2 regions of the Kribbella sp. NBC_00382 genome follow, and region 1 is predicted to be linked to the other one. Evidence: riboswitches for the same ligand, from Rfam matches in the RefSeq annotation. Region 1 holds a riboswitch; the other holds the start of a gene.
The links. Region 1 has a riboswitch for glycine ahead of gcvP (aminomethyl-transferring glycine dehydrogenase). Riboswitches for the same ligand answer to the same signal wherever they lie in the genome.
Positions count from the first base shown of each region.

Region 1 (11,246 bases):
CCGAGGTGAGCGAGCTGCCGAGCCTGTCGATCACCGTCTTGCACACGCCGGAGGAGCATCGTTACGCTCGCCCGGCACCGAGCCCGACAAAGTAGCCCCCCAGTAGACCCATTGCCTGGCAGTTTCCATTGGAAGAAAGAGGGACCGAGGTGTACCCCGAAGACCTGAAGTACACGGCCGAGCACGAGTGGGTGAAGGCCGGCGACGGCCCGGTGCGGGTCGGTATCACCGACTTCGCCCAGGACGCGCTCGGCGACATCGTGTACGTGCAGCTGCCCGAGGTCGGCACCGCTGTCCGGGCCGGCGACTCCTGTGGTGAGCTGGAGTCGACCAAGAGCGTCAGCGACCTGTTCGCGCCCCTCAACGGCACCGTACGGGCCGTCAACGAGGCGCTGGCCGACCAGCCCGACCTGGTCAACACCGACCCGTACGGCGAGGGCTGGCTGCTCGACATCGAGGTCGACGACGACGACGAGATCGAGGCGTTGATGGACGCCGACACGTACAAGGGCCAGCTCGACCAGAGCTGAGCGGCAACAACTGGTAGGTTCTGTCGGACCTCAACCGCCGGTCGAGGGTTGGGGCCGCAGGCCACACTTGTCATCACGGGGTCAACGAGAACGTCGCCGGACCGCCGGCGATCGGGAGGATCACAGCATGCCGTTCTGCAACCAGTGCGGGCACGAGAACTCCGAGGGCAGCCGGTTCTGCTCGCAGTGCGGAACGATGCTCCCTGGCGCGGACCGTCCGGTGACCGCCCCCGGGGTGACCGACACCGCGATGCTCGCACCGATCAGCATCGAGCCGGAGACCGAGCGGTTCGACGCCGGCGAGAGCCTGTCCGCCGAGGACGAGGCCGCGGTCGGCGCGCTGCCGCAGGGCTCGGCGCTGCTGATCGTCCAGCGCGGCCCGAACGCGGGCAGCCGGTTCCTGCTCGACGTCGACGTGGTCACCGCCGGCCGGCACCCGGACAGCGACATCTTCCTCGACGACGTGACAGTCTCGCGTCGGCACGCGGAGTTCCGCCGCGACCCGCAAGGCGTCAAGGTCCGCGACGTCGGCAGCCTGAACGGCACCTACGTGAACCGCGACCGGATCGACGAGCTGCAGCTGTCGAACGGCGACGAGGTGCAGATCGGCAAGTACCGCCTGGTCTACTACGCCAGTGGTCAAGCCTGAGCCGGACGGCTCCGCTGTAGGCAGCAGCATCGGTGAGGTGCTGCAGCTTCTGCAGGCCGAGTTCGCCGACGTCACCATCTCCAAGATCCGCTTCCTCGAGGCGGAGGGGCTGGTGACGCCGGCCAGGACCGCTTCGGGGTACCGCAAGTTCAGCGCGGCCGACATCGAGCGGCTGCGCTATGTGCTGACCGCGCAGCGCGACCAGTACCTGCCGCTGAAGGTGATCAAGGACCACCTGGGTGCGATGGATCGCGGGTTGCGTCCGCCTGCGCCTGGTGGCCGGCCAGCAGCGCCGGAGAAGTTGCCGCAGCCCGCGGGTCTGCCTGATGCCGAGGACTTCTCGACGTACGGGACCGAGCTGAAGCTGACGCGGGACGAGCTGCGTGAGGCGGCCGGCATCACGCCTGAGTTGCTTGAGCAGTTGGAGAGTCACAACCTCGTCGTGGCCCGGGGCAACCACTACGACGGCGACGCGATCCTGATCGCCAAGGCGGCGGCCGAGTTCGCGCAGTACGGGATCGAGCCGCGGCACCTGCGGCCGTTCCGGGCTGCCGCCGACCGTGAGGTCGGGTTGATCGAGCAGGTGGTCCAGCCCCGGCGGGACGACAAGACGCTCGAGCTGGCAGCGCTCGCGGTTCGGTTGCATGCGGCACTGGTCCGCTCCCGGCTCACCCGCTGACCCCGGCGGGGCAGCCCCGGCCTGGCCCGCAGAGTAGGCTGAAGGAGTGCGCGAAGTCGACGTGGTCGGAGTCCGGGTTGAGATGCCTTCGAGTCAGCCGATCGTGCTGCTCCGGGAGGTCGGCGGCGAGCGGTACCTGCCGATCTGGATCGGCGCGGCCGAGGCGAGCGCCATCGCGTTCGCCCAGCAGGGGATGGAGCCACCCCGGCCGCTGACCCACGACCTGTTCGCGGAGACGATCCGGATGCTCGGCCACACGCTGAGCCAGGTCCGGATCGTGAACCTGACCGACGGCGTCTTCGAGGCGATCCTGGTCTTCGACGACAAGACCGAGATCTCCGCCCGCCCGTCCGACTCGATCGCCCTCGCGCTGCGGACCGGTACGCCGGTGTTCTGCACCGAGGAGATCCTGGCCGAGGCCGGCATCCCGGTCCCGGACAGCGAGAACGAGGACGACGAGGTGGTCGAGGAGGAGGAGGTCGAGCGCTTCCGCGAGTTCCTCGATCACGTCACACCGGAAGACTTCGACAAGAGCTGACAGGTAACGATTCGTATTGGATCCGCGACACGCATCCGGCTCCGGGCCGTTGTCGTTGACCCGGCCTGAGCGGCGGCTTACCTTGAAGGAGTCGTGGGGGTGTTGTAACTCCACGGATGTGATCCGTTCCAGTCGGTACCCAGGGAGGCTCAGGCGTGACACGCACCGGCGACACTGATCTGACGGCGCAGTCGACGTCCGAAGCACACGCCGAGGCGGCCGTCACCGCCGGCGTTCAGGGTCTGCTCTTCGAGGACGACCTGAAGCCGATGCCCGACGACGTCGGCTTCCGCGGCCCGACGGCCTGCGCCGCGGCCGGTATCACCTACCGCCAGCTGGACTACTGGGCCCGTACCGGACTGGTCTCACCGTCCGTGCGCCCGGCGACCGGTTCCGGCACCCAGCGGCTCTACGGCTTCCGCGACGTCTTGTTGCTCAAAGTGATCAAGCGGCTGCTCGACGCGGGCATCTCGCTGCAGCAGATCCGCAGCGCCATCGCCCACCTGAGCAAGCGTGGCATCGATGACCTGACCCAGATCACCCTGATGAGCGACGGCGCCTCGGTCTACATGTGCACCTCGCCCGACGAGGTCATCGACCTGCTGGCCGGCGGCCAGGGCGTCTTCGGTATCGCCCTCGGCGGCGTCTGGCGCGAGGTCGAGGGGTCGCTGTCGGAGCTGCCGACCGAGCGTCTCGACGCGCACGGCGAGACCGGCGACACGCACGCCAACGACGAGCTCGCTGCCCGCCGCCGTGCCCGCATGACGGGCTGAGGTACCCTCGTTCTCAGCCGTACACAACACTCGGGAGAGTCTCAGCCTGCTGTTTGGCTGGGCGCCGAAGGGGCAATTCCTCCCCGGAACCTCTCAGGCCCATGGACCGAGTGTCTTAGGCGACTCTGAAGCGCGCGCCGTGTGACAGAGGGGGAGGCCACCGGCAATTGTCAGCAACGGAGCCTCCTCACGATGACTGAAACCCCTGCACAGGTATCGGCCGTGTTCGCCGACCGCCACATCGGACCACGCCAGGACGAGATCGCGCGCATGGTCGAGACCCTCGGGTACGCCGATGTCGATGCGCTCGTCGATGCCGCGGTGCCTGCCTCGATCCGCTCGACCGAGCCGCTCCGGCTGCCCGAGCCGGCCTCCGAGGTCGACGCGCTGACCGAGCTGCGGCAGCTCGCCGCCCGCAACAACGTCGCCACCTCGATGATCGGCCAGGGGTACTACGGAACCTTCACCCCGTCGGTGATCGTCCGCCGCCTGGTCGAGAACCCGGCCTGGTACACCGCCTACACGCCGTACCAGCCGGAGATCTCCCAGGGCCGCCTCGAGGCGCTGCTGAACTTCCAGACCGTCGTCTCCGACCTGACCGGTCTGCCGACCGCGAACGCGTCGCTGCTCGATGAGGGCACCGCCGCCGCGGAGGCGATGACGCTGGCGCACCGCTCGAACCGGAAGAGCAAGAGCAACCGCTTCCTCGTCGACGCGGACTGCTTCGCGCAGACGATCGCCGTCGTCCAGACCCGGGCCGAGGCGCTCGACATCGAGGTTGTCGTCGCCGACACCACCGAGGGCCTGCCCGAGGGCGACTTCTTCGGCTTCCTGGTGCAATACCCGGGTGCCGGCGGCGTCGTCCGCGACCTCAAGCCGTTGGTCGCCGCGGCTCACGAGCGCGAGACCCTTGTCGCCGTCGCGTCCGACCTGCTCGCCCTGACGCTGCTCGAGGCGCCGGGCGAGGCGGGGGCCGACATCGTCATCGGGTCGTCCCAGCGCTTCGGCGTCCCGCTGTTCTACGGTGGCCCGCACGCTGGGTTCATGTCGGTGCGCGCCGGGCTGGAGCGCTCGCTTCCGGGTCGGCTGGTCGGCGTCTCGGTTGATGCGGATGGCGCGCCGGCGTACCGGTTGGCTCTGCAGACGCGTGAGCAGCACATCCGCCGTGAGAAGGCGACCTCGAACATCTGTACCGCGCAGGTGCTGCTCGCCGTCGTCGCCTCGATGTACGCCGTCTACCACGGTCCCGAGGGGCTGAAGGCGATCGCCGAGCGCGTCCACCGCAACGCGGACAGCCTGGCCGCATCGCTCAAGGCCGGTGGCGTCGAGGTTGTGCACGACCAGTTCTTCGACACCGTGCTCGCCAGGGTGCCCGGTCGGGCGGCTGACGTCGTCGACACGGCGCGGCAGAACGGCATCTGGGTGCGTGAGGTCGACGCGGACCACGTCGGGATCTCCTGCGACGAGAAGACCGACGCGACGGCGCTCGTCGGGGTCTGCCGTTCCTTCGGCGTGACGTACGACGCGACGCTCGGTGGCAACAACCTCGCCGAGACGGTCACCCGGACCTCGGAGTACCTGACGCACCCGGTCTTCAACACGCACCGGTCCGAGACGGCGATGCTGCGCTACCTGCGCAAGCTGTCGGACTACGACTACGCTCTCGACCGCGGCATGATCCCGCTCGGCTCCTGCACGATGAAGCTGAACGCGACCACCGAGATGGAAGCTGTCACCTGGCCCGAGTTCGCCGACATGCACCCGCTGGCGCCGATCGAGGACGCCGCCGGTTACGTGAAGCTGATCAGTCAGCTCGAGCGCTGGCTGGCCGAGGTGACCGGCTACGCGAAGGTCTCGATCCAGCCGAACGCCGGCTCGCAGGGTGAGCTCGCCGGACTGCTCGCGATCCGCGGCTATCACCGGGCCCAGGGCAACGAAGACCGCAACGTCTGCCTGATCCCGGCCAGCGCGCACGGCACGAACGCGGCCTCCGCGGTGATGGCGGGCATGAAGGTTGTTGTTGTCAAGGGCAACGATGACGGCACGATCGATCTGGCCGACCTGCGTGCCAAGGCCGACGAGCACGCCGACAAGCTGGCCGCGATCATGATCACCTACCCGTCCACGCACGGCGTGTACGAGGAGAGCGTGACCGAGGTCTGCCAGATCGTCCACGACCACGGCGGCCAGGTGTACGTCGACGGCGCGAACCTCAACGCGCTGCTCGGGCTGGCCAGGCCGGGTGAGTTCGGCGGCGACGTCAGCCACCTGAACCTGCACAAGACGTTCTGCATCCCGCACGGTGGTGGCGGCCCGGGTGTCGGTCCGGTCGCGGTCGCCGCGCACCTGGCCCCGTACCTGCCCAACCACCCGCTGCTCGACCAGGCCGGTCCCGAGTCGGGCGTCGGCCCGATCAGCGCGGCACCGTTCGGCTCGGCCGGCGTACTGGCGATCTCCTGGGCGTACATCCGGATGATGGGCGCGGAGGGCCTGACGTCGGCGACGAAGGCTGCGGTGCTGACCGCCAACTACGTGGCCAAGCGGCTCGAGGACGCCTTCCCAGTGCTCTACACGGGTGAGAACGGGCTGGTCGCGCACGAGTGCATCCTGGATCTGCGGCCGATGACCAAGGAGACCGGCATCACCGTCGACGACGTCGCGAAGCGGCTGGTCGACTACGGCTTCCACGCGCCGACGATGTCGTTCCCGGTGGCCGGCACGCTGATGGTCGAGCCGACCGAGTCCGAGGATCTTGGTGAGCTGGACCGGTTCTGCGACGCGATGATCGCGATCCGGCACGAGATCGACCGGGTCGCGGCGGGGGAGTGGCCGGCCGGCGACAACCCGCTGGTGAACGCGCCGCACACCGCGTCGTCGGTGATCAACGACAAGTGGGAGCACGCCTACACCCGCGAGGAGGCCGCCTTCCCGCAGTCGGTCGACCGGACCACGAAGTACTGGCCGCCGGTCCGCCGGATCGACGGCGCGTACGGCGACCGCAACCTGATCTGCTCCTGCCCGTCGCCGGAGGCCTTCGAGTAACCCAGGCATACTTGTGCGGGTGACTGACGTACGTGCTGACACCGCAGCGGCCCTGTACGCCGAGATCGCGGCAGCCCAGAGTGAGACCAAGCTGCCGTCGATCACGGCCGGTGTGCTGAAGGACGGCGCACTGGCGTGGACCGGGTCGCGCGGGCAGATCGTGGACGGTGAAGGGCTCGCGCCCGGGCCGGACGCGCAATACCGGATCGGGTCGATCACCAAGACGCTTACCGCGATCCTGGTGATGCAGTGCCGCGACGACGGGCTGCTCGCGCTGAACGATGCCGTGGGCAAGCATCTGCCCGGGGTTGCGTTCGGCGACCTGACCATCCGGCAGTTGCTCGCGCACTCGGGCGGGATGAACGCCGAGCCCGAAGGCCCTTGGTGGGAACGCAATCCAGGCGTTTCGTTCGAAGCGCTGACGGCGGCGATGGACGAGTCGCAGGCGGCCGGCAGCCCCGATCGGCGGCATCACTACTCGAACCTCGGCTACGCGTTGCTCGGTGAGGTCGTCGCGCGTCTTCGGGGTGCCGCATGGATGGAGCTGGTGGCGGCCCGGATCCTTGACCCGCTGGAGATGCGGCGGACGACGTACTTCCCGGTGACCCCGGCCGCCAAGGGGTTCTCGGTGCATCCGTTCAGTGGGCGGCTCGACCTGGAGCCGGCGTACGACTCGGGTGCGATGGCGCCGGCCGGGCAGTTGTGGAGCACGATCGAGGACCTGGCGAAGTACGCCGCGTTCTGGATCGACCCCGGCTACGAAGTACTCAACCGGGACACCGTCGACGAGATGGCGGCGCCGGCGGCCGCGGATCCGCGTGAGGCACTGACCGCGTCGTACGGGCTCGGGCTGCGGATGCATGCCGACGACCCCTATCTCTTCGTCGGCCACACCGGCTCGATGCCGGGCTTCATGGCCGGGCTCTTCGTCGACCGGGGCCGCCGCATCGGCGCGGTGACGCTGGCCAACTCGACGTCCGGCAGATGCGCCTCGGTGCCCCTCGACCTGATGCGCATCCTGGCCTCGTACGAGCCGCCGCTGCCCATCGAGTGGGTGCCGGAGCCGGAGCTCGCCCAGGGCGAGGAGCTGCTCGGCCATTGGTACTGGGGCAACACCCAGATGACGATGACCGTCGCCGGCGGCATCCTGCAGCTCACCACCGGCTACCCGTGTCGTTTCTCACCCATCGGCCCAGACCTCTACCGCGGCCGCGACGGCTACTTCGCCGGCGAACGGCTCCGGGTGATCCGCGACGGTGACGTCGTCAAGCAGCTGGATCTCGCCACTTTCACGCTCACCCGTACCCCGTACGGCCGCTGAGTCGTTCACCCAGCACCCCGCCTCGTCAACTCGGACGAGGCGGTTGTTGCTGTGTTTCATCACGCAGGTCACCCCGGTTGACACGCACAGCTTCGAGGTTAGTAGGTTAGGGCTACCTAAGTAAGGGCTGCCTTACTCGACAACTTTCCCAGGAGAAGCTGGATGTCGTCCCTCGACGCACCCCATAGTCCCTTCGATCGCGATGAGCGTGTGGTGGAGCTGCATCGCTGGCCCCTGGCATCGACCGTGCGGGACAGCAAACGGGGACCGTTGCCGGCCGGTACGCCGGCCGCCGTCCAGCAGCGGACTGCCGAGCTGCTCGGTGCGCCGCGGGTCCCTTCGACGGGGGTCGGCGAGTCGGCGGCGCTGGACCTGATCGCCGGACTGCTCGATCGGGATGGGATCGATCTCAGCCACCCGCACGCGGCCGCGCATCTGCAGCCGCCGGTGCTCCAGGTGGCCGTCGACGCCGATGCGCTGGCGTCCGCGAGCAACGCGTCGATGGACACGTACGACTCCGGGCCGGTGACGCTGGAGATCGAGCGCTGGGTGGTCCGGGCGCTCGCGACGATGGCCGGTTTCGGGCCGTCCGCCGATGGCGTGCTCACGCCTGGTGGGTCGATCTCCAACCTGCTCGCGGTGCTGATCGCCCGCGACAATGCCGCCGCGGCGGTCGGTATCGACGTACGGCGCAATGGGCTGGCCGGGTTGGAGAAGCCGGTGGTGTTCTGCTCGGAGCTGGCCCACTTCTCCGTGCAGCGGGCTTGCGCGGCGCTCGGTCTTGGCGAGGACGCGGCCATCACGATCCCGGCCGACGGCGACTTCCGGATGCGCTTGGACATCCTGGGCGACGAGCTGGCCAAGCCGGGCCGGACGCCGCTCGCGGTGATCGCCACGGCCGGTACCACCGACTACGGCTCGATCGACCCGATCGCGCAGATCGCGGGGCTGGCACGGCAGTACGGGGCATGGGTGCACGTGGATGCGGCGTACGGGTTCGGCGCGCTGTTCTCGGACCGGCTCGCGCCGCTGCTCGCTGAGCTTCCGTGCGCCGACTCGGTGACGCTGGACCTGCACAAGATCGGCTGGCAGCCGGCCGCGACCAGCATGCTGCTCGTCGCCGACCGGGAACGGTTCGCCTCGCTCGGCCGCTCGGTGGAGTACCTCAACCCGGCCGACGACATCGACTCCGGACTGGACGGGTTGCTCGGCCGCAGCCTGCAGACCACCCGGCGTCCGGACGCGGTGAAAGTCGCGACCACGCTGACCGCATACGGCCGGGCCGGACTGGGCAAGATGCTCGACACCTGTCACGAGCTCGCGCACGCCGCCGCGGCCCGGGTCGTTGCCGACAGCAACCTTGAGTTGCTGGCACCGGTGACCCTGACCACGGTGTTGTTCCGGGTCGCCGGGCAGGGACTGGCGGCGGCCGAGCTGGACGCCGTCCAGGGTGAGGTCCGGCGCCGGTTGCTGACGTCGGGACGGGTGCTGATCGGCCGGACCAGGATCCCGGCCCGGGGCGGCCGCCCGGCGGCGGTCGCGTTGAAGTTGACGCTGCTGAACCCGAATGCCACCGCGACGGACATCGAGGAACTGCTCGACCAGGTCGTGGCCACCGGTCACGACGTCCTGCCTCGCGAAGGAGCAGCGTGATCTCACCCACCTCAGTGGCGGTCGAAGCTCATCTCAACGCGATCCTGCGGTGCTACACGCGGGAGACCTCCGTGCCAGTCACGGCCGGCCCACTGACGCTGGCGGTCGGCTCGTCGACCGTGACGGCGACAGTGCTGCACGCGTCGAGAACTGGGTTGCACGGCTTTGCCGAGGTACGGGTCGACGGCGTGCCGGTAAGTCCGGAGGGGTTGGTGCGACTGCTGTCGGTCGACGCCGACCCGGCCGAGATCGACGACCTCGCGGCCCGTACTGCGGAGTCCGTCCGGAACGTGACGGTCTTCGTGGCCGACGGCGGTGAGCGTGGCCCCGGACGCTTCCTCGAGGCCGAGCAGGCACTGCTGTTCGGCCATCTGAACCACCCGGCTCCGAAGAGCCGGGATGGGTTGAGCGGTGCCGAGCTGGCGGAGTACTCGCCGGAGCTGGGTGGCCGCTTCGCGGTGCACTGGTTCGCAGTGGACGCCGAGCTGGTGTCCTCGGACCAGGTGGCCGGCGCGCCATCACTGCAGGGACTGGACGCCTTGCAGCTGATGGCCGCGCTGGCCGGCATCACGCCTCCCGACGGCCGGGTGCTGGTACCGGCGCATCCCTGGCAGGCCGGTGACCTGGTCAAGCGGCCGCGAGTCGCCTCACTGATCGCCGATGGGCGGATGGAGGCGCTGGGGCCGCTGGGTGCGAAGTGGTACCCGACCTCGAGTCTGCGCACCGTGTACCACCCGGATCTGCCCGTCATGCTCAAGCTGTCGCTGGGGCTGCGCATCACCAACTCTCGCCGTGAGTCGACACCGACGGAGCTGCGGCGAGGCCTGGAGATCAACCGGTTGCTGGACGCCGCGTACAACGCCGGTACTGCGACGGCGCACCCGCGGTTCTCCATCGTCCGGGACCCGGCCTGGGTTGCACTGGATGAGGGTGGGCCGCTGTTGACCGGGCTGGACGTCGCTGTGCGCGAAGTACCGGCTGCTGTTGACAGCTATGCGTGTCTGGCCGGGCTCGTGGCACCGCGGCCAGGTGAGCTCAGTCGTCTTGGGGCTGCTGTCGCAGGTCATGGGGACGGTGGAGCAGAGGCGTGGGTGGCGTCGTACGTGGACGAAGTACTCGTACCGATGCTGCACCTGTACGCCGAGACGGGGATCGGGCTGGAGGCCCATCAGCAGAACACCCTGGTACGGCTGGACGACGCAGGGCGGGTTGCTGGTGGGGCCTACCGCGACAACCAGGGCTACTACCTGGCTTCGTCGTACCTGCGTGGGTTGCTGGACGTGACTGGGTTGAGTGACTCGACCCTGGCTGTGGTGGAGGACGTGATAGTCGACGACCGGCTGACGTACTACCTGCTGCACAACCAGGCGCTTGCAGTGGTGGGCTCCCTGGCCGTCGACGGGCTGGCTGACGAGGATGCGCTGCTTGAGGTCGTCCGGGATCGGCTGTCGGAGGCGCTACCGGCGTTGAAGACTGCTGGGCCTAGTGGAGACCGTCTGGCGCAGCGTTGGCTGTCCGCCGCCCAGCTGCCTTGCAAGGCCAACATGATGACCCGGCTGCGCGGTATCGACGAGGTAGTCGCACCGCTGGACGCGCAGTCGGTCTATCTGGACGTACCGAATCCCCTGCGGTTGGGTGCGCGCAGTGAAGTGTGATGTCGCGCCGCTGTTGCACCTGGACGGCGGCTTCGATCTGCGGCCCGCCGCCGCGTCGGATGCTTCGACCGTCGCCTGGTGGATGGCGCAGCCGCATATCCAGAAGTGGTGGTGCCAGGACTGGTCGGTCGAGCGGTGGGCGCAGGCGATCGAGGGGCAGCTCGCGGGCGAGCACTCGATCCCTTGTCTCACCACTGTCGACGGTGAGGACTTCGCCTACCTCGAGCTGTACAGGGTGCGGCACGACCGGCTGGCGGAGTACTACGCCTGGCAGGAGCACGACTGGGGCGTACATGTGGCCATCGGCGACACCGACCGGCTCGGCCAGGGCCTGGGCCGTCGGCTGCTGCGAGCGCTCGCCGATGCCCTGCTGCGGGCCGATCCGCTCAGCCAGCGGGTAGTCGCC
Region 1 covers NZ_CP107954.1:6,195,058-6,206,303, forward strand. Annotated here, with positions in the region: gene OHA70_RS29500 (DUF881 domain-containing protein) at 1-95, shown strand, start outside; gene gcvH (glycine cleavage system protein GcvH) at 150-530, shown strand; gene OHA70_RS29510 (FHA domain-containing protein) at 658-1,179, shown strand; gene ftsR (transcriptional regulator FtsR) at 1,166-1,858, shown strand; gene OHA70_RS29520 (bifunctional nuclease family protein) at 1,905-2,396, shown strand; gene OHA70_RS29525 (MerR family transcriptional regulator) at 2,576-3,169, shown strand; glycine riboswitch at 3,191-3,288, shown strand; gene gcvP (aminomethyl-transferring glycine dehydrogenase) at 3,362-6,211, shown strand; gene OHA70_RS29535 (serine hydrolase domain-containing protein) at 6,231-7,532, shown strand; gene OHA70_RS29540 (pyridoxal phosphate-dependent decarboxylase family protein) at 7,695-9,185, shown strand; gene OHA70_RS29545 (IucA/IucC family protein) at 9,182-10,840, shown strand; gene OHA70_RS29550 (GNAT family N-acetyltransferase) at 10,821-11,246, shown strand, end outside.

Region 2 (11,246 bases), 3.9 Mb from region 1:
AAGGTATTGGACCGCCTTGAGTGATTTTGAGAGTAGAGATTGTTCAACAATCCTGCAAGACTCTTGTTGAATCTAAATTTCCCACCGCACCGGGGAGTGAGCGATGATGCAGAGATGTCCATCAGTCAGCGCGGTGACGACGAGGGCCGGCAGGCCTGGCTTCGGGGTGTCGCCGCGGACGTGGCCCGGCAGGATCGCAGCAGCTCCGCCGAGCGCGCGGCGGACATCCTCCGCCGCAGCATCACCGAGGGTGCGCTGCAGCCCGGCGCACAGCTCTCCGAGATCGAGCTCACCGAGGTCCTCGACGTCAGCCGCAACACCCTGCGCGAGGCCTTCCGGCTGCTCACCCACGAAGGGCTGCTGGTCTACAAGCTGCACCGCGGCGTCTTCGTGCCGGAGCTGGACGAGCAGGACGTGGTCGACCTGTACCGCCTCCGCCGCGTCCTCGAGGTCGATGTCGTCCGCGGCCTGGCGGATCGGGTCCCGGAGCTTCCCGACACACGACTCGAGCCATTGCTGGCCGAGGTCGAGACGGCCGAGGCCGCCGCGCTCACGAACCGCTGGGCAGCAGTCGGTACTGCGAACATGCAGTTCCACCGTCACCTCATCGGCCTGGCCGACAGCAGTCGCCTCGACGACATCACCGGTCGCCTGCTGGCCGAGCTCCGCTTGCTCTTCCACGTCATCGCGACGCCGCAGGAGCTGCACGAGCCGTACATCGCGCGCAACCGTGGCCTGTTCGACCTGCTCTCCGAGCACAAGTACGACGAGGCCGTCGAAGCACTCGACACGTATCTCCGTGACTCCGAGCAAGGACTGCTGGACGCCTTCAAGGCGAGGTGACGCATGCTGACCCCGGCCGACGCGCGAGCGCAGTACCGGGGTGGGCTGGTCGCGCCGACCTCGGGCCACGCGCCTGGCTTCACGCAGGCGAACCTCGTCGTACTGCCGCGCGACTGGGCGTACGACATGTTGCTGTTCGGCCAGCGCAACCCGCAGCCCGTGCCCCTGCTTGACGTCACCGATGCGGGGTCGACCAGCACGGTCTTGGCGCCGGGCGCTGACCTGCGCACCGATCTTCCGAAGTACCGGGTCTGGAGGAACGGGGAGCTGGTCGACGAGCCGGCTGACGTCGTCGATCTGTGGCGGGACGATCTGGTGAGCTTCCTGATCGGTTGCAGTTTCAGTTTCGAACGCGCGCTGCTCGACGCGGGTGTCCCGGTGCGCAACATCGAGCAGGGGCGGAACGTGTCGATGTACCGGACCGATCGCGAGTGCCGTCCGGCGGGACGGTTGAGTGGCCCGCTGGTGGTGTCGATGCGGCCCATCCCGGCGGCGTTGGTGGCGACCGCGGTACAGGTGACAGCGCGGATGCCTCGGGTGCACGGCGCGCCTGTTCACGTGGGTTCGCCCGAAGCGTTGGGCATCGCGGACCCGGGGCATCCCGACTTCGGCGACCCGGTGGATGCGGAGTCTGGTGATGTTCCTGTTTATTGGGCTTGCGGAGTCACCCCTCAAGCTGCGTTGATGGATTCCAGGCCCCCGTTCGCGATCACCCACGCCCCTGGGCACATGTTCGTGACCGACGTGCCGGATGCCGTTTATCGCGAGCCCTGATAGGGAGCAGCAGATGACCGAAGACCGGACCGAAGAGCAGCGGAAGTCCTACCGGCCGATCGACGCGGCCGGGTTCCGGGCATCGATCGCACGGGACTGGGGGCCGGTCGACCGGTCGGTGGTGTTGCCGGACGGGCTCGCCGATGCCGCGGCTGAGCACCGGCGCAAGCTGAGTGCCGCGCTGCCCGGGCGCCGGATCGCGGTCGCTGCCGGCCGGGCGCCGGTTCGGTCGAACGACACGGATTACCTGTTCCGCGCGGACAGCGACTTCGTCTGGCTCACTGGTTGTCAGGCCGAGGGCTCGGTGCTGGTCATCTCCGGTGATGGCGACGCGACGCTTTATCTGCGCGAGACGGCGGGGCCTGGCGAGGCCGACTTCTTCGCGAACGCGCGGGACGGGGAGCTGTGGATCGGGCCGGTACCTGGGTTGAAGGACTGGTCCGATGCGTTGCAGCTGCCGTGCCGGCCGATCGAGGAGTTGCCTACTGCCGTGCGCGGCGCAGTACCGGCGATGCTCACGACGTACGGCGTGGAGCCGTTGCTGGACGCGTTCGTCGGGGGTGGTGGCACGCAGGAGCTGCGGCAGGTGCTCGCCGAGTTGCGGCGGATCAAGGATGACTGGGAGCTCGATCAGCTGCGCGAGGCGGTCGCCGCGAGTGTGCAGGCGTTCGGGGATGTGGCTCGGGAGCTGCCTGAGGCCGTACGGGGTGGTGGCGAGCGTTGGCTGGAGGGCACCTTCGACCGGCGAGCCCGTACTGCGGGCAACGGGCCGGGCTATGCGTCAATCGTTGCTGCTGGCAACCATGGACCGGTGCTGCACTGGGTCCGCAACGACGGCGCCGTCCGCGAGGGCGATGTCATCCTGCTCGACGCCGGGGTGGAGACGCGCACGCTCTACACGGCTGACGTGACCCGGACCTTCCCGGTGACCGGTGAGTACACGCCGGCTCAGCGGCAGGTGCACGACCTGGTCCATAAGGCTCAGGTCGCCGCCCTGGCAGCGGTCCGCCCGGGTGCGCCGTACCGTGCCTTCCAGTACGAGGCGATGCGGGTGCTGATCGAGGGACTCCAGGATTGGGGTGTCCTCGACGTCTCGCTGGACGAGGCGCTCGGGCCGGACGGTCAACAGCACCGCCGGTACGTCGTCTGCGGCCTCGGCCACTACATCGGCCTGGACGTCCACGACTGCGACGCGGCCCGCCCCGAGACCTACTTCGCCGCCGACCTGGACGTCGGCATGGCCCTGGCTGTCGAGCCCGGCCTCTACTTCCACCCCAACGACGAAACCATCCCACCCGAACTCCGCGGCATCGGCATCCGCATCGAAGACAACGTGGTCGTCCACTCCGACCGCCTCGAAATCCTCACCGAAGCCCTCCCCATCACCACCGACGGCCTCGAAACCTGGACCCAATCCCACCTCCCAAAGTGACCTAGGTGTTGCGTACCGTGATGGCATGAAGCTGATCGGCTGGGGGATGCTGGTCGTCCTGCTCGACTTCAGGTACGGAGGCGTCGACGTTGTCGTCGACCTGGCCGGCTGGCTCATGCTGTACTTCGGGCTGCGCCGCCTCTGGCGACTCGACAACGCCTTCCGGGTGGCCTGCGGCTTCGCCTTCGTCGGCGCCGTCGCCTCCTTGCCCGAGCTGCTCCCGCTGCTGGGCGGCCGGCCCGTGTTCGGTGGCGAGATCCGGCTGGTGCTGCTGACCGTGGTCGGTGGGATGGTGATCATCCTGACCTGCACCGGATTGATGCGGGCGGCCGACAAGGCCGGGGATCGATCGTTGGAGCAGCGCGCGCGATGGTTGCGGGGTGTGGAGGCGGTCTCGGTGGTGCTGAGCCTGCTGATCGGGCAGCGGCAGGTCGTGGTGTCGGGTGGCGATCGGATCGGCGAAGTCGTCGGGTTGCTGAGCTTCTTGTCGGTCGGGCTGGCGTTCGTGGCGCTGGTGTGGTTCGTGTTGCTGGTGTTCTCGCAGAACGTGGTCAAAGCAGCGACTGTGGGTAGTCAAGCAATCACTTAAAATAATTCAGCTATGAGTGGTAACGCCGGGGCTTCCTGCACGATGTAAGGAGCGGGGGAGGGTCAATCTCGGCCTGGTGCGCGGTAGTGGGGGGCCGCGGCTGCGCACCGGCCGAGCTGGCCCCGACTGGGAACCCGGGGGGGATCCCAGGGATTTACGGCACGGGGGGATTTACATGATGAACCTGCGAGTGCGGGTAGTGCACTGTACGTGCGCCGGCGACCACCACTGGTACGCCGACATCGATGACACGGATGATCTGCAGCCCGACGATCCTTACTGGTTCGTCGACCGCTGCAGGTCACAGTCCGAAGCTCTCGAGCGCGCCTGCGCCCGACTGCTCGAGCTGTCCACCGAGGTGCTGCGCAGCGGGTCGCTGACCCGCGTACAGGAAGCGCACCTGGTCTGCGTCTGAACCAAGCAACGGTCCCCTCGCCATGCCCGGCGGGGGGACCGTCGTTTCAACTGCTCAGGCTGTCGGCGGTACTGCGGGACAGCTGGTGCCGCGGCGTGGGACGGTCAGCGAGATCAGGTAGTTGTCGATTGCTTGCCCGACGCAAGGACTCTTGGTGTAGCTGCCGTGACCCCAGCCCTGGTAGGTGAGCAGCACGCCCTGCCGGCCGAACTGGCGGGCAACGTCGGCTGCCCAGCTGTAGCCGGTGGCCGGATCGTGCAGCGCGTTCGCGAGCAGAGCGGGCGTCCGCAAACCGTGGATTCTCAAGTCCTGCTGGGGATTCGCCGCCTTCGGCAGGCCCAGGCAGTTGGTCACCGCGAGCAGCGTCGGCGGGATCTTCAGGTCCTGGTTGTTCCGGGCGAGCCGCCGTACGAGCGCCGAGAACTCGCCGTACGAACGCACCGGCAGACTGAGGTCCTGGCAAAACGGCGCGAGCGTATTCGGCGCCAACCCGGTCGGTACCGGCGGTTCACCCGTCGGTGGCTGGCTCGTCTCCAGCCGTTTCAGGGTGTCGGCGAGCGCGGCCCACTGCGGTTCGTAGAGCATCCGGAACACCCCGAAGGTCAGCGTGTACGGCGTCGCCTTGACGCTCGCCTGCCGTGGATCCGGCAACTCGCCGCGACCGGCTCGGGCGAGCAGATCCGCCCACAGTGCATGGATATCGCGGTCGTGCAGCGAACACGCGGTCGCCTCAGCACACCACTTCACGAACTCGCTGAACGAGTCCTGCGCGGTCGCCGCCTGGGCGTCGAGGAACTCGCTGGTCGTCTGGTCGCCATGGTTGAAGACACTCTCCAGGACAAGCGCGCGCAGGCGCTGCGGGTACTTCTCGGCGTACAGCTCACCCAGCAACGTCCCGTACGAACTGCCGTGGAAGCTGATCTTCGTCTCACCCAGCGCCGCGCGGATCGCGTCGACGTCGCGGACCGTCTGCAGGGTGTCGATGTGGTCGTACACCGGCCCGGTGTGGGCGCGGCAGTCCTCGGCCAGCTCGCGGTTGTAGCGGATCGTCCGGTCGAACCCGGCCCGGCTGGTGATCTGCGGCGAGGGCTGCTTGGCGAGTAGCGCGGCCGAACAGACGACGGGGTTGCTGCGGGCGATCCCACGCGGATCGAAACTGACGATGTCGAACTTGTCCTCCAGCGCATCGCTGAACCGGCTCATCCCGGTCCGGATCCGGTCGACGCCCGAGTCGCCGGGACCGCCCGGGCCGAACACGAGCGTGCCGATCGGGTCTTTAGTAGTACGCCGGGCAATGGCCAGGCCGAAGGTGGGACCGTTCGGGTCGTTCCAGTCCACGGGGACCTGCAGGGTCGCGCATTCGGAGCCGGCCACGACGTTGGGATCTTCTTTGGGTTTGACCTCGCACTGCGACCACTGCAAGGCCTTGGACTGCACGGCTGTTGCCGGTACCGCGGTCAGGCCGGCGAACATGACGCCGACGACCGCACCCCAGGTGATGAGCTTCATCCCCCGATCCTCGGTAAACGTCTTCCAGTGCACATCAGGGACGGACCCGACCCGAACCCCTGGCCGGCCTTGGGGGACTTGTTAGGGTCATTGACCTGATGACTGAGACGACGACCGCTGCAACTGCATCTGCTGATAGAGGCCCAGCCGGATCGAAGCACGCCACCGTCTTTCGGGCGGTGGCGATCGCCGAGGCGATCTCCTGGACCGGCCTGCTGATCGGCATGCTGTTCAAGTACGTGCTGTCCGACAACGAGATCGGCGTGAAGATCTTCGGCCCGGTGCACGGCACGATCTTCATCGCGTACGTGATCACGGTGCTGACGGTCCGCAAGCCGCTGCGCTGGACCGTCCCGGTCACGCTGGCCGCGCTGGCGGCCAGCATCCCGCCGCTGTTCACCTGGTTCTTCGAGCTCTGGGCGCAGCGCACCAACCGGTTGTCCTGAGTTCACCCGCTGCCGGATTGACGCGCCCGGCCGGTCCGCCGTACCGTCGCGGCGAGTACTGAAATCAGCAGCCGCATGAACCCGTGCGGGAGAGACCCGGGCCAGACCCGGGCGCCGTAGGAGCAACTCTCCCCAAGAATCTCTCAGGCACCTTCACCGTACGGGCGAGGCACCTCTGGAAGGCACACTGCCTGACAGAGCGGGGAGGCATACCAATCGGTCAATGACGACCAGGAGGCCTCCAGCATGGCGATCAGCGTGTTCGACCTGTTCAGCATCGGGATCGGCCCGTCGAGCTCCCACACCGTGGGACCGATGCGAGCCGCCCGCACCTTCGCTCTCGGCCTGGTCGCGGACGGGTTACTCGACCGTACGACCGCCGTCGAGTCGCAACTCTTCGGCTCGCTCGGCGCCACCGGTCACGGCCACGGCAGCAACAAGGCCGTCATCCTTGGCCTGGAGGGTGAGGACCCGGAGACGGTCGACACCCGTACGGTCGAGAGCCGGGTCGCCGCGATCCGCTCGGCCGGCCGGCTGCGGCTCGCCGGGCAGCGGGAGATCGTCTTCGACGAGAACAACCAGCTCATCATGCACCGGCGCAAGGCGCTGCCGTACCACCCCAACGGGATGACCTTCGTGGCCCGGGCCGCCGACGGATCCTGTTTGCGCGAGCGGACGTACTACTCGGTCGGCGGCGGCTTCGTGGTCGACGAGAACGCCGCGGCCGGCGACCGGATCGTCGCGGACCGTACTCCGCTCAAGTACCCGTTCCTGTCCGGCAACGAGCTGCTCGTCCGCTGCCAGGAGTCGGGGCTGCCGATCAGCGAGGTGATGCTCGCCAACGAGCTGGCCTGGCGGACCGAGCCCGAGATCCGCGAGGGCCTGCTGCACATCTGGCAGGTGATGCAGGACTGCGTCGAGGAGGGCTGCGAGACCGAGGGCACGCTGCCGGGCGGGCTGAAGGTGCCGCGCCGGGCCCACGCGCTGCACGCCAAGCTGAGCAGCGACAAGTACTCGGTGGACCCGCTGAAGGTGATGGACTGGGTCAACCTGTTCGCGCTCGCGGTGAACGAGCAGAACGCGTCCGGCGGGCGGATCGTCACCGCGCCGACGAATGGTGCCGCGGGCATCATTCCCGCCGTACTGCACTACTACCGGCGATTCGTGCCGGGGGCAACGGAAGACGGTGTGGTCCGGTTCCTGCTGGCCGCGGCGGCGATCGGCGTTCTGTACAAGGAGAACGCGTCCATCTCCGGGGCCGAGGTCGGCTGCCAGGGTGAGGTCGGCTCGGCCTGCTCGATGGCGGCCGCCGGGCTGTGCGAAGTACTGGGTGGAACTCCGGAGCAGGTCGAGAACGCGGCCGAGATCGCGATGGAGCACAACCTCGGCCTGACCTGCGACCCGGTCGGCGGGCTGGTTCAGATCCCGTGTATCGAGCGCAACGCGATGGCATCGATGAAGGCGATCAACGCGGCCCGGATGGCGATGCACGGCGACGGCGTGCACGTCGTCTCGCTCGACAAGGTGATCAAGACGATGCGCGAGACCGGCGCCGACATGAAGATCAAGTACAAGGAGACGTCACGAGGCGGCCTGGCCGTGAACGTGATCGAGTGCTGACGGATCCTCCACATGAGCGTTGTGCCCGAGACCTGTCAGGGTGAGCACCGGACCGCTTAACGCGGTCAGTTCGGCATCGGTGTTCATCGGGTCGAGCTCACCCCTGGCCAGTACGACGTCCGCCTGGCTCGCTGCGATCAACTCAGCCATCTTCGGAGCGCCTACTCCCCAGGTGCCCGGGTCCATGGCGAGCCGCCAGCGGCCGTCGACCTCTTTGAGCCCGTGGTCGACGGAGTTGCTCGCGGGGTCGACCAGCCCTTGCAGTCCGGAGACCTTGAGGAATCGGGCAGCCGCCTCGTCGCGACTGTCGAACCACCCGATCGGCTTCTGCGCCAACGCACCGGCCCGCCCGAGGTCATCCGCCGACCAGGTCACCTTCACCCCCAACGCAACAACCCGATCCACCTGTACGCCGTACCGCCCACTGGCCAGCTCGAGCGCAATGACCCCGCCAAGCGAATGCCCGACGACGACCACCCCACGTCGTGCCGGCAACGCGTCGGCAACAGCGGCAGCCATCGACCCGAACGTGTACTGCGGAAGCGTGGGCGCACTCCCGTGCCCCGGAAGGTCCGGCGCAACCCGCGGCTGCGCCCACCCATCCCAAACCCGACCGGTAGCTCCCAGTCCATGCAGCAACACGAGCGATGACATGCGGGCCAGGTTCTCAGAAATAGTCTGCGCTGGCGAGGAAAGATGCGGCCAAGGGGTGTTTTAAACACTCCTTTGAACGGTACGGTGCGGGTCTTGTGAGGATGCCCCGCCGAGTTGCCGTTGTTGTCGCCGTGCCGGTGGGCGTCTATGCCGTTTTGTTCCTGGTGAGTGTGCTGGGTGGGCCGCGGATCGGGGCGCCGCTGATTCCGTTGCCGGGTGGGGGTGGGCCGGAAGCGGCGGAGCCGGTTGCTGGGCCGATGAGGTCCGGGGAGCCGGGGCAGCCGCTGCCGCCGGTGCCAGTGGGGCAGACGCCACCGGTTTCGCCTCGCGAGACTGAGCTGCCGTGCCTGCCGGGGCCGGATCAGGCTTGCCGTGCGGCGAAGCCGCCGGTGGGTGGTCCGACTAAGGCGCCGACCGATGGTTCACCGGAGGAGCCGAGAGCGACCGCCGGGCCGACTTCGGGGCCGACGGGTGGTACGCGTCATCCCTTGAAGCCGGTGCCGAGTGTGGCCGAGCGGCCGCTGCCTTCGATGCCTCCGGCAACTAAAACGCCACCCCGGCCACCGGCCACCCAACCGCCTGGCACTCCTGGCACGCCTGGCATTCCGAGTACGCCGGGGCAGCCGCCGGTCACCCCGAGCGGCCCGCCGGAGCGCCCGCGCCCGACGACGATCGCGGAAGCGCTGGTCGCCCTGCTGGAAACCCTGCGTCCCTGACCCGTTGTCATGACAGGCGCGTTGCCACCTTGGCTGCCATCACCAGGGGACGATGCCGGCGTTGCGCTGGTACGTCGCCGTGGGGCCGGTCTTGTCGATGGTGGCCAGGCGGACGATGCTGGCGGCGCCTTCGGGGATGGACTGGTGGCCTCGGTGGCCGTTGAAGTCGGTGGCGGTGTAGCCGGGGTCGACCGAGTTGATCCGCATCTCCGGGTTGAGGTGGGCGTACTGGGCGGTGAGCATGTTGAGGGCGGACTTCGAGGAGCTGTAGATCGGGGTCGGGATCCAGGCGGACTCGCGGACGGTGGGATCGGTGGCCATCCCGATCGAGCCGAGACCGCTGCTCACGTTGACGACGACCGGGTTGTCGCTTGCCTTGAGCAACGGCAGGAAGGCGTGCAGGACCCGGAAGACGCCGAAGACGTTGACGTTGTAGACGGCCTGGAAGTCGTCGGCGGTCAGCTCGTCCGCGGGCCTGAACGGTCCGGAGATACCGGCGTTGTTGACCAGTACGTCGAGATGGCCGGCCTCGGCCTGGACGTGCTTGGCGGCGTTCTGGACCGACTCGTCATCCGTCACGTCCAGCTGGACGAAGCGGGCGCCCAGCTCGTCGGCCGCTTTCTGTCCACGCTCGGGGTCGCGCGCGGCGACGTACACGGTGTGGCCGAGGGCAACGAGTTGACGGGCTGTTTCGTAGCCGAGGCTCTTGTTGGCCCCGGTGATCAATGTTGTGGTCATGGCTCCAATCTCGTCGCTGGGCGGTGTTGCAGGTAGTGCACGCTTTGTCCTGGGGACTGGCAGTACCCAGGCTGTCCCGGGCGCTGCGGGGGATACTGGAGTCGTGTCTGAACTCGGCAAGACCCTGCACGCCTGGCGAGATCGCGTGACTCCCGCCGAGGCCGGCCTGCCCGCGGGTGGGCGGCGGCGGGCGCCGGGGCTCCGGCGCGAAGAGCTGGCGCTGCTCGCTGGGTTGTCGGTGGACTACATCCTCCGGCTCGAGCAGGGCCGGTCATCCGCGCCGTCGACCCAGGTGCTGACGGCGCTGGCCCGGGCGCTCCGCCTGACTGACTCAGAGCGCGACCACTTGTTCGTCCTGGCCGGTCAGACGCCACCGCGGCCCGGTGCGATCTCGACGTACATCCCGCCCGGGGTGCAGCGGCTGATCAGCCAGCTCGGAGGTGCGCCGATCTGCGTGTGCGCCGCTTCCTGGACGATGATCACCTGGAACCCGCTCTGGTCGGCACTGATCGGTGACCCGTCCGTACTACGGGGTCGCGAGCGCAACATCATCTGGCGGCACTTCATGCTGGGCGGGACCGTGGGATTCAACCGCGTCGCCCAAACCCCGGAGCAGGCCGCCGACTTCACGCGGGCGATGGTCACCGACCTGAGGGCAGCCACCGCGCGCTACCCCAACGACGGCGACCTCCGCGCCCTGATCCAGGAACTTCGCACCGGCAGCCCCAAGTTCGCCCGCATGTGGGACGACCACGTGGTCGGCTTCCACGAGTCCAACGTCAAAACGATCAACCACCCCGAACTAGGCCCGATGCAACTGGACTGCGATGTCCTCACCGCCCCCGGCAGCGACCTCCGCCTGGTCGTCTATACAGCCGCCCCCGACACCGAAGCCGCCGAAAAACTCCGCCTCCTCTCAGTCCTGGGCCTGCAAGCCCTGACTGACGAGGAGGACGAGACGCTCGATTGGCCGAACCTCGACGGGAGCGGCGAACCTGCGACCAAGGACGAGGTCCGCAAGGCAGTTGCGCGTCGCGCTGGCGAACGCTGATCCTCAACGGCCTGCCACCCGAGGTTGTTGTGGCGACCTTGAACACCAAACGGTGCCTGAGGACAAGAAATAACGTGTCCAAGCCCACCATTGCCTGTTCAAGCCCACCGTTGCCTGTTCAAGCCCACCATTGCGTGTCCGAGCCCACCGCGTCCCCCGCGAGCCCACCAGTGGTGGGCTCGGACACCTAACGGTGACCTTGAACAGGGCACAGCATGTTCAAGCCCAACGTTTGGTGTTCAAGCCCGCCACGGAGGGCTCGCTCAGGGGGCGGTGTTGAGGATGGTTTGGGCTACTAGGGCTGGGGCGTCGTTCATGGGGACGTGGCCGCAGGCGTAGAGGGGGATCATTCGGGCCTGGGGGAGTTGGAGGTGGGCTCGGGCGGCTTGGCGGGGGAGGAGGATTCGGTCGTGGGTGCCCCAGGCGATGGTGACTGGGATGTCCGGTACGTCGCCTTCG
Region 2 covers NZ_CP107954.1:1,654,485-1,665,730, reverse strand. Annotated here, with positions in the region: gene OHA70_RS08280 (GntR family transcriptional regulator) at 115-843, shown strand; gene OHA70_RS08275 (putative hydro-lyase) at 847-1,617, shown strand; gene OHA70_RS08270 (aminopeptidase P family protein) at 1,631-3,049, shown strand; gene OHA70_RS08265 (hypothetical protein) at 3,075-3,638, shown strand; gene OHA70_RS08260 (hypothetical protein) at 3,817-4,053, shown strand; gene OHA70_RS08255 (alpha/beta hydrolase) at 4,108-5,562, opposite strand; gene OHA70_RS08250 (DUF3817 domain-containing protein) at 5,661-6,008, shown strand; glycine riboswitch at 6,085-6,177, shown strand; gene OHA70_RS08245 (L-serine ammonia-lyase) at 6,255-7,628, shown strand; gene OHA70_RS08240 (alpha/beta fold hydrolase) at 7,590-8,282, opposite strand; gene OHA70_RS08235 (hypothetical protein) at 8,384-8,998, shown strand; gene OHA70_RS08230 (SDR family NAD(P)-dependent oxidoreductase) at 9,038-9,736, opposite strand; gene OHA70_RS08225 (helix-turn-helix transcriptional regulator) at 9,840-10,787, shown strand; gene OHA70_RS08220 (alpha/beta fold hydrolase) at 11,051-11,246, opposite strand, start outside.
Region 2: it holds a riboswitch for glycine, as region 1 does, so the genes downstream of both, OHA70_RS08245 (L-serine ammonia-lyase) here and gcvP (aminomethyl-transferring glycine dehydrogenase) in region 1, are expected to answer to the same signal.